One region of the Paenarthrobacter sp. YIM B13468 genome, then DNA from elsewhere that is predicted to be linked to it. Evidence: predicted binding sites of a transcription regulator. Region 1 holds the regulator's gene; the other holds the start of a gene.
The links. Region 1 encodes LexA, which represses DNA repair genes until DNA is damaged. Its sites were predicted from a motif close to TCGAACANNTGTTCGA; they were not measured.

Region 1 (4,414 bases):
CGCCCGGGAAGCAGCGTCAGCGCGCTTGGCGTGTTGTCGTGCGCGAACTCGTGGTAGGCCTCATCTACGATGACGATCGCCTGGCTGGCCTCGCCGGCTTCGTACACGGCTTCTACGACGTCCAGGCCCAGTCCCGTTCCCGTGGGGTTGTTGGGCGAGCACAGGAACACGATATTTGCGCCAGTCTCCTTCACTTGGGCAGCAGCAGAAGCCGCATCCAGGCCATAGTCGTCAGCTCGGACTCCACGGACATACTCGGTGTCCGTGCCGCTGGCAAGCAGGGGGTACATGGAATACGTGGGAGGGAATCCCAGAGCTTTGCGCCCCGGACCGCCAAAGGCCTGCATAATCTGCTGCAGGACCTCGTTGGAGCCGTTGGCTGCCCAGATGTTCTCCGCGGAAAGCCCGTGTCCGAGGTAATCGGCAAGGGATTCACGGAGTTCCGTGAATTCGCGGTCAGGGTACCGGTTCAGACCGGTGGCCGCAGCAGCAACAGCCTGGGTAATCGCCTCTTGCACATCTGCCGGCACGCCATGGGTGTTCTCGTTGACGTTGAGCAAAATGGGGACGTCAAGCTGCGGCGCGCCATAGGGGCTCAATCCACGCAGGTTGGTCCGAAGGGGAAGGCGGTCAAGTCGCTCAAGCTGGTCACTCACCAAGACAGTTTAAGGTGCCGGTGCGACTGCAGAGTAACTGTGACGCCAGAGACGCCCACCCATAGGCCCACGGCCGCTCAATTGGCGGGAACGAACAGCTGCTGGCCGGGCTGGATGCGTCCCCCGCGGAGATCGTTCAACTGAATGATTTCTGCGATGACATCACGCGGGTCCCGCTCCGGCGCGGCCGCACCGGCGATGCCCCACAAGGACTGCCCGGGCTGGACAGTAACCGTAACGGCCACCGGCGGCTGAAGCTGACCTTGGGAATCAGAAGCTTTAGCCGGGGAGTTAATGAAGCCGGCGAGGCTCAGCAGCGCGGCAAGGAGCAGCATGATGGGGATCCCGAAGAACACGATCCTGCCGCGTTGGGTCAGCCGGAGACGCGCAGGAGCCGGAGTGTTGCGGAATTCATGGAACGTGGAGATTGCGGACATGAGCTGAGCCCTTCTGAGCGATTGCCTGCATCGGATGCCCGCTGCTGGCTGCCAATTCCTTGCGTTCGTTGGACCCGGCCCGAATATTCGAACACTTTCTTCGAACATCCGAACCCCGCTCAACTTTTATAGAACACATATTCGAACCTTGCTATGACATTTTTAGCACTTATCAACGAACGGTGTCGAGACTCGCTAGAACGAATGTTTGATAAACGCCTGTGCCTGGCCTAGGTTTGAGTGAAGAAACAGGCACTGTTTCAGTGGAACAGGAGGGTCTGACATTTTTCAGATCCAACATCCCCGGGCTCACTCCAGACGGTGACCGGGCGGAACGGAAGGGCATTGGCGAACATGGCAGCGAAAGCCACCGGCGGCGGGGTACCCCTGCGGAGCCAACAGCCTCAAAAGAGTCCCAAAAGCCTGACTGTCCGGCAGAAGAAAATCCTGGAAACCATCCAGCGGTCCGTCAATGACAACGGGTATCCGCCCAGCATGCGCGAAATTGGCGACACCGTTGGTCTCGCGAGCCTCTCCAGCGTCACGCACCAGCTCTCCCAGTTGGAGAAGCTTGGCTACTTGCGCAGAGATCCCAAGCGCCCCCGCGCCATGGAAGTACTTATGCCTTTGACCCTTGACGGCGGGACAATTCCCGGAGTGGAAGCAACTACTACCCTCCGCAGTGCAGGCGGACTCGCCGTGACGGAGTTGGCCAGTGCCAGCGACACCGCGATGGTGCCCCTGGTGGGACGCATCGCAGCCGGTGGGCCCATCCTCGCTGACCAGACGATTGAGGACGTCCTGCCCCTGCCCCGGCAACTGGTGGGCCACGGCGAACTGTTCATGCTGAAGGTCGCTGGGGACTCAATGATCGATGCCGCCATTTGTGACGGTGACTGGGTAGTTGTCCGCCGCCAGAATGACGCCATCAACGGCGACATCGTGGCAGCACTCCTGGATGACGAAGCCACGGTAAAGACTTTCCGCCAGCGGGACGGCCATACCTGGCTGCTCCCCCAGAACACGCAGTACGAACCGATACTTGGAGACCAAGCCACCATTATGGGCAAGGTCGTCTCGGTCCTGCGCTCCCTCTAGGGCGTTCGCCTACGTTTTCTTTGCGCCCAAGCGTTCCAGGACGCCGCGCACCACGTTGCGGTCCGTCGTAGCCCAAAATGGCGGCAAAGCGGCCCGCAGGAACCCGCCGTACCGTTCGGTGGAAAGCCGTGAGTCCAGGACGGCGACCACGCCTTTATCGCCGGTGGAACGAATGAGGCGACCTGCTCCCTGCGCAAGACGAATTGCCGCGTGCGTAGCTGACACCGCCATGAACCCGTTGCCCCCGGACTGTGCAACAGCTCGCGAGCGTGCGGTCATCAGCGGGTCATCAGGCCTCGGGAACGGAATGCGGTCAATCACCACAAGGCGGCAAGAACCGCCAGGGACGTCGACGCCCTGCCACAGGGACATCGTGCCGAAGAGGCAGGTGTCCGGTTCATCAGCAAATTGCTTCACCAGTGCTGCCATGGTGGATTCCCCCTGGCAGAGGATGTCCACATCCAGCCGTGGGCGCATCGCGTCTGCAGCTTCCTCGGCCGCCCGACGTGAGGAGAAGAGGCACAGGGCTCCCCCACCGGACGCACGGATCAGGTCTTCAAGCTCATCCAGTGCCTCGGGAGAAGTGCCCCTGCCGGGCTTGGGCAGGTGTTTGGCCACGTAAAGCACACCCTGCTTGGGATAATCAAAAGGCGATCCGACGTCCAACCCGGTCCAGCTGGGCGCCCCATCTCCAATGAGCCCCAGGCCACCTGCTGCGGGCTCAAAGGCAGATCCAATAGCCAACGTGGCCGAAGTAAGCACCACAGTGTGCCCTGCGAAAAGGCCTTCCCGCAGCCGGCCGGCAACGCTTAGCGGGGCGATGTTGATCAGTGCCGGCGCGGTCTCGTCCGGGTGCGAGTACCCTTGCTGGGGATCGAAGGTGCTGTTCCTGGAGAACCACACCACTTCGCGGTTCTCCTTGGCCGCGAGCATCCGCTCGCACAGTTCCAGAATGAGCATGAGCCGTGAGCGCGCAAGCTGCCTCCCGCCGTCGACGGCGTTTGAAGAGTCAGTCTTCGAGTCAGATAACGCGGCGCGGGTGGCATCGCGCAGTTGATCCAGGCAGTCCAGTTGTTCGTCGTTGAGCCCGTTGGGCAGCAAACCATTGGGAACTCCTGCAATGGCCATGTCGAGTCGATCGGCTGCCGCGTTCAGGGCGTCTACGGTAATAGCGGTGTGCTTGCGCGCGCTCGAAGCCGCGGCATGCACCATTGCCACGGACAGCTGACCGGTAACGGCCCCCGTCACCCGGTCCTGCAGCTCATGCGCTTCGTCAACCACAACGACGTCGTACTCGGGCAGGACAGCAAGCCCTTCGAAGGCACTCACGGCCAGCATGGCATGGTTGGTCACCACGACGTCGGCCTCAGCCGCCCGGGCCCGTGCCTGCTCGCTAAAGCACTCCTCGGCAAGTGGGCATTTTTGCGCTCCCAGGCACTCCATGGACGTCACGGAGACCTGCCGCCAGGCGCGGTCGGTAACGCCCGGCATCAGTTCATCGCGGTCGCCCGTGGCCGTCTTTTCGGCCCAGTCACGGAGCCGGACCACTTCCTTGCCCAATTGCGACGACGGGCCGCCAACCGCCGCTGCAAAATGCGGCACGCTGGTGTCCTCACCCAGGGAAAAAAGTTGGCCCTCGGACGGCTCTTCGCTGGGGAAGCCACCCTCCAGCTTTTGCAGGCAGACATAATTTGCCCGGCCCTTGACGAGTGCCACGTTCACGGGACGCTCAAGGGCCGGGCTTATGGTCTCCAACAGCCGGGGCAGGTCCCGGCCCACAATCTGTGTTTGCAGGGCCAAGGTAGCGGTGGACACAAGCGTCGGTTTGTCGCTGTCCATGGAATGGGCGATCAACGGAATCAGGTAGGCCAAAGACTTACCCGTTCCCGTTCCCGCCTGGACCAGCAAATGCTCACCGGACTCGATCGCCCTGGTGACTTGCCGTGCCATCTCGTGCTGGCCTGAACGGCTTTGACCGCCCATCCCGGCAACAGCTTTGTCCAACAGCTCGAGGGTAAATTTCTCCCCCACTGACTCGACGACGTCCGCCGCCACCTTCTCAACCATTGCTGACGAATGACTCCAGCTCGGCGGCCAATCCTTCACGAACCATGGCCACCACGCGGGTTCCGTTTTCCTCGTGCTCGAGGCTCAGGATTTCCGAATCGGAGTTGTGCAGCTTGTTGACCATGTCACCGCGGTCATACGGGATCAGCACCTCGA
Region 2 (4,414 bases), on a different contig from region 1:
CATCCGGCAAGGTCACCGGGAGCGCCAAAGCGAGAGCCAGTGTGGCCAGCCCACGCATTCCACACCACGTCAGGATGAGTACTTCCTTGGGCGAGGTTGGCTGCAGGAGATTTCGTCGCTGGTGGGCGGTTAGAGCTAGAAGACCGAGCCATAGGTAACGAACAACGAACACCAGGACACAAATCACCACGGCAACGCCGATCATCCCGAAAATCGCCGTCCCCTCGTCACGGATGACGTGGCGGATCTCCAAGCCCACCAGGCCGAAGGCCAGTCCGGTCGCCAGAAGCTCCACCACGTCCCAGAACGCTGTCCGCGTGATGCGCTCAGCAGCGTCCTGCGGCCGTGCGTGCCGTTGCAGTTCCAAGGCGGTCACGACGACGGCCACCACACCTGACGCGTGCAGCTCTTCCGCCAGGATGTACGCAGCAAACGGAACCACGAGCGTGACCGCGCTGCGTGCCACCATGGACGTCACAAGCTTGGTAATGAACTTCGTCAGCCAGCCCATGGCGATGCCGATGACCACCGCCAAGGCCGCACCCACCACGAACTGCAGGATGACATTAGGCCCCACCTCGCTACCGGAGACCGTAGCGGCAACCGCTGCCTGGAAGATCACGATGGCGGCGGCGTCATTGAAAAGGCCCTCGCTCTGCAGAACGGTAATGAGCCGCCTGGGCATGTGAACCCGGCCAGCCACGGACTCCACTGCAACGGGGTCCGGCGGCGCAACCATGGCTCCCAGGGCAATCGCTGCCGGAATCCCGATGCCAGGAATCATGAGCCATGCAGCACCAGCCACCACCGCGGTGGAAACCACCACCAAGGCGACAGCCATGAGTAGCAGCGTCCGCCACCGCACGCGGAAAACGGCCCAGGAACTCTTCTGCGCAGTGGCAAAGAGCAACGGTGGGAGGAAGATCGGCAGGATCAGTTCCGGTGAAATCTCAAACTCAGGGAAGCCTGGTATGAACGTTAGTGCAACAGCCAGGAGCAGCATCAGGACCGGATAAGGAAGCCGAAGCCTGTCCCCCAAGCCGACGGCCAGCACCGTGGCAAGCAGCAATCCGATAATGAGTGCCAGCTGATCCATGTTCCCGCTTCCCCAGAAGTTGTACGAGCTTTCCCCAGGCCTGGCCTGCGGAAGCTACCTACCAACCTATCCCGGGGTCCACGGATGCCTTGCCACGTTAATCCGCGGTCAGGGCATCCACCACGTCAACTGTTCCATCCTTGAAAGTGATGGTCCGGTGGATAGTGCCAGGAAGTTCCAGGACGGCAGCGGCCACCAGGGCGACGTTGGCACGGGACGTCCCGGTGCCGTTGCCAGGGTTTGCCGGGTTGACTTCGATCAACCCGGACGCCGGCTCCTCTGTCAGGGTTCCGGGTCCCAGCACCGTCCAATCCAGGCCGCTACTGCGCAGGTAGTCATCGGCCGCTGCTTTGGACTCTGCGTAAGGGAAGAAAGGGTGGTCCTGGGGAATGCCGTGATCCTTTGCACTTCCTATGTAGGACACCATCACGTAACGCTTAACGCCGGCTTCCTTGGCCGCGTCCATGGATCGGATCGCGGCGTCCCGGTCCACGGCATACGTCCTGGCCGGGTTGCCCCCACCGGCCCCCGCCGACCAGACCACGGCGTCGTGGCCCTTCAGCGCCTGGGCGAGTTCCGCCGTCGTCGAGTTTTCCACGTCCAGTACCTGCGCAGCGGCTCCAGTCTCCGTGACATCTGCCACATGGTCGGGATTTCGAATGAACGACGTGACATCGTGACCTTCGCCACTAAGAATCCGGGATAAATGAAGGGCCACTTTGCCGTGGCCGCCAATGATTGCGATTCGGCTCATGCACCCATTCTGTCCCAGATGGAAGGCGGCGCCGACGGGCAAACGAAAAGACCCCGCAGATGATACCTGCGGGGTCTTGCTCTGTAGCGGTGGGGAGGCTCGATCTCCCGACCTCACGATTATGAGTCGTGCGCTCTAACCAACTGAGCTACACCGCCACGAATGAGAAAAACCTGTGTCAAGCCGGTCAAAACCGCCTTGACACAGGCCCTCATTCAGAGCCCCCCACCGGAATCGATCCGGTGACCTCGTTCTTACCAAGAACGCGCTCTACCACTGAGCTAGGGGGGCAACGAGTAAATACTCTACCGGACGTTTTCAGAAGCTACAAATCGGCGAAAAACCGGGGAAAAACGGCGCCGACACAATTTGCGCAGACGCCATTTTCCTGATCCAGATACCGCCCAAATCAGGGCAGCCGGAGCACCTGTCCGGGGTAGATGAGGTCCGGGTTGGGCACGGTGTCAGCATTCGTCGCGATCAGGGCTCCGAGGTCCACCCCGAACTGCGCAGCGATGCCCCTCATGGTGTCGCCGGGCTCCACCACGACCTCCGTGACGCGCGGGGCGACCGGACCACGTTGTCCTGCCTCGGCTGCGGCCTCAGAGGCTGCCTGCTGGGCCATTGGCTGGACCTCCGGGGCTTCCGGCTCCACGCCCGCCTGCTCGGCGATCTGAGCGCCCGCAGCGTTGGCTGCCGCCTGCTGTTCCGCGGCCTGGGCTGCAGCGGCTTCTGCATCGGCTTTGCTCGAAGCAGAAGCATCGACGGCGGCAGCATCCTCTGCCGCCTGGGCCACAGCGGAGGGGTCGGCAGCCGGCTGGTCAGCTGGATCAACTGAGATGTCCGGCATGGTGGCCGCACCTTGGTTCCCGTGATCCTTTTCACCGGCATCCACCACACTGGCATCCGTGCTTGGGTGATCTTTCTCACCAAGGCCCAGGTTCTTCTTCAAGTTGTCGAGCAATCCCATCGGAACCCTCCTACATTCAGCGTGCGACCGTCAGGCTCTTCGCAGCTACGCCACGCGTAGCACCTCGATCGTACGGCGGCACTCCGGCCGTTCCAAGGCTTCCAAGACTTCCGAGGCCTGCACGGCCTGCAGGGGCGGTCAAGCAGCTATTTCATGGGCAGGGCTCTGTGGACGGGTACACAAATCCCGGTCTTGTTCGACATACCCGACGTACAAGGCGCCGTATATCGAACAAGGGCAGGGATTGAGGGGATTAAACGCCACAGGGGGCCGACCCGAAAGCCGACCCCCTGACGGGAACTACTTACTCTTTACCACTTGCCCTTGCGGTTGAAGTCGCGGTGTCCGCCTTCGCCGCCGCTGCGGGGCTTGCGGGCGCCGTCGCCGTGTCCGCCGAAGCGGGAGCCGCTGGACTGGCCGCGATCGCGATCGCCGAAGCTGCCTGCAGTGCGCTCGGAGCGGTCGCTGTACGTGCGGCCGCCGCGGTCGGCAGAGGAACGCTCGCCACCTTCGGACTTGCGGAAGTCCTTCTTGAACCCACCGCTGCCCTTGAAGTTGCCGCCACCACGGTTTTCGCGGTCGCCATAGCCACCACGGCCACCGGCGCCACCACCGGAGTAGCTGCCACGGTCGCTGTTGGGCCTGCGTCCGTTATCCAGCTCGAGGTGGATCAGTTCACCACCAATGCGGGTACGGGACAGTGCGCGCAGCTGCTCGGGGCTCAAGTCTGCCGGGAGCTCCACCAGGGAGTGGTCCGAGCGGATGTCGATGCCACCGATTTGTGCGGAGGAGATGCCACCTTCGTTGGCAATCGCACCCACGATGGAGCCCGGCATGACGCGCTGACGGCGTCCGACGGCGATCCGGTAGGTGGCGTTGCCCTCGGTCAGTGCACGGGTCGGACCACGGGAGCCGAAGCCGTCCTTGGAGCGTTCGCGCTTCTGGTACTCAGGAGCTGCAGGCAGTTCCTTGACCAGCAACGGCTGTCCGCCCTGTGCCATGACCGCGAGTGCAGCAGCGATCTCCGAGGCCGGTACGTTGTGCTCTTCCTCGTAGGAGGCGATGAGGTCGCGGAATGCTGCAACATCCTCGGACTCGAGGGTCTCGGTGATGCGCTCAGCGAACTTGCCCAGGCGCAGCGTGTTCACGGTCTCGGCCGTGGGCAGGTGCATCTGCTCCACCGGGTGGCGCGTAGCCTTCTCGATGGAACGCAGCAGGTACTTCTCCCGCGGAGTCATGAACAGGATCGCGTCACCGGAACGGCCTGCACGGCCGGTACGGCCGATGCGGTGGACGTAGGACTCGGTGTCGTGGGGGATGTCGTAGTTGATGACGTGGCTGATGCGCTCAACGTCAAGACCACGGGCTGCGACGTCGGTAGCAACGAGGATGTCGATGCGGCCTTCCTTCAGCGCGTCAACAGTGCGTTCGCGCTGCTGCTGCGGGATGTCGCCATTGATGGCGGCAGCCTGGAAACCGCGGGCCTTCAGCTTGTCAGCGAGGTCCTCGGTTGCCATCTTGGTGCGCACGAAGGCGATGACGCCGTCGAAGTCTTCAACCTCGAGGATGCGGGTCAGGGCGTCCAGCTTGTGCG

Region 2: ACFX4T_RS02520 (LysM peptidoglycan-binding domain-containing protein) is a predicted target of LexA. The motif match lies at 2,959-2,974, and genes of this name have one in related genera.

The regions. Positions count from the first base shown of each region.
Region 1 covers NZ_JBHZPI010000020.1:38,682-43,095, forward strand. Annotated here, with positions in the region: gene ACFX4T_RS18100 (histidinol-phosphate transaminase) at 1-656, opposite strand, end outside; gene ACFX4T_RS18105 (LysM peptidoglycan-binding domain-containing protein) at 734-1,093, opposite strand; gene lexA (transcriptional repressor LexA) at 1,448-2,191, shown strand; gene ACFX4T_RS18115 (ATP-dependent DNA helicase) at 2,201-4,258, opposite strand; gene hflX (GTPase HflX) at 4,251-4,414, opposite strand, start outside.
Region 2 covers NZ_JBHZPI010000002.1:111,121-115,534, reverse strand. Annotated here, with positions in the region: gene ACFX4T_RS02540 (Na+/H+ antiporter) at 1-1,096, opposite strand, end outside; gene ACFX4T_RS02535 (NAD(P)-binding oxidoreductase) at 1,194-1,850, opposite strand; tRNA gene ACFX4T_RS02530 (tRNA-Met) at 1,935-2,008, opposite strand; tRNA gene ACFX4T_RS02525 (tRNA-Thr) at 2,070-2,141, opposite strand; gene ACFX4T_RS02520 (LysM peptidoglycan-binding domain-containing protein) at 2,260-2,820, opposite strand; gene ACFX4T_RS02515 (DEAD/DEAH box helicase) at 3,132-4,414, opposite strand, start outside.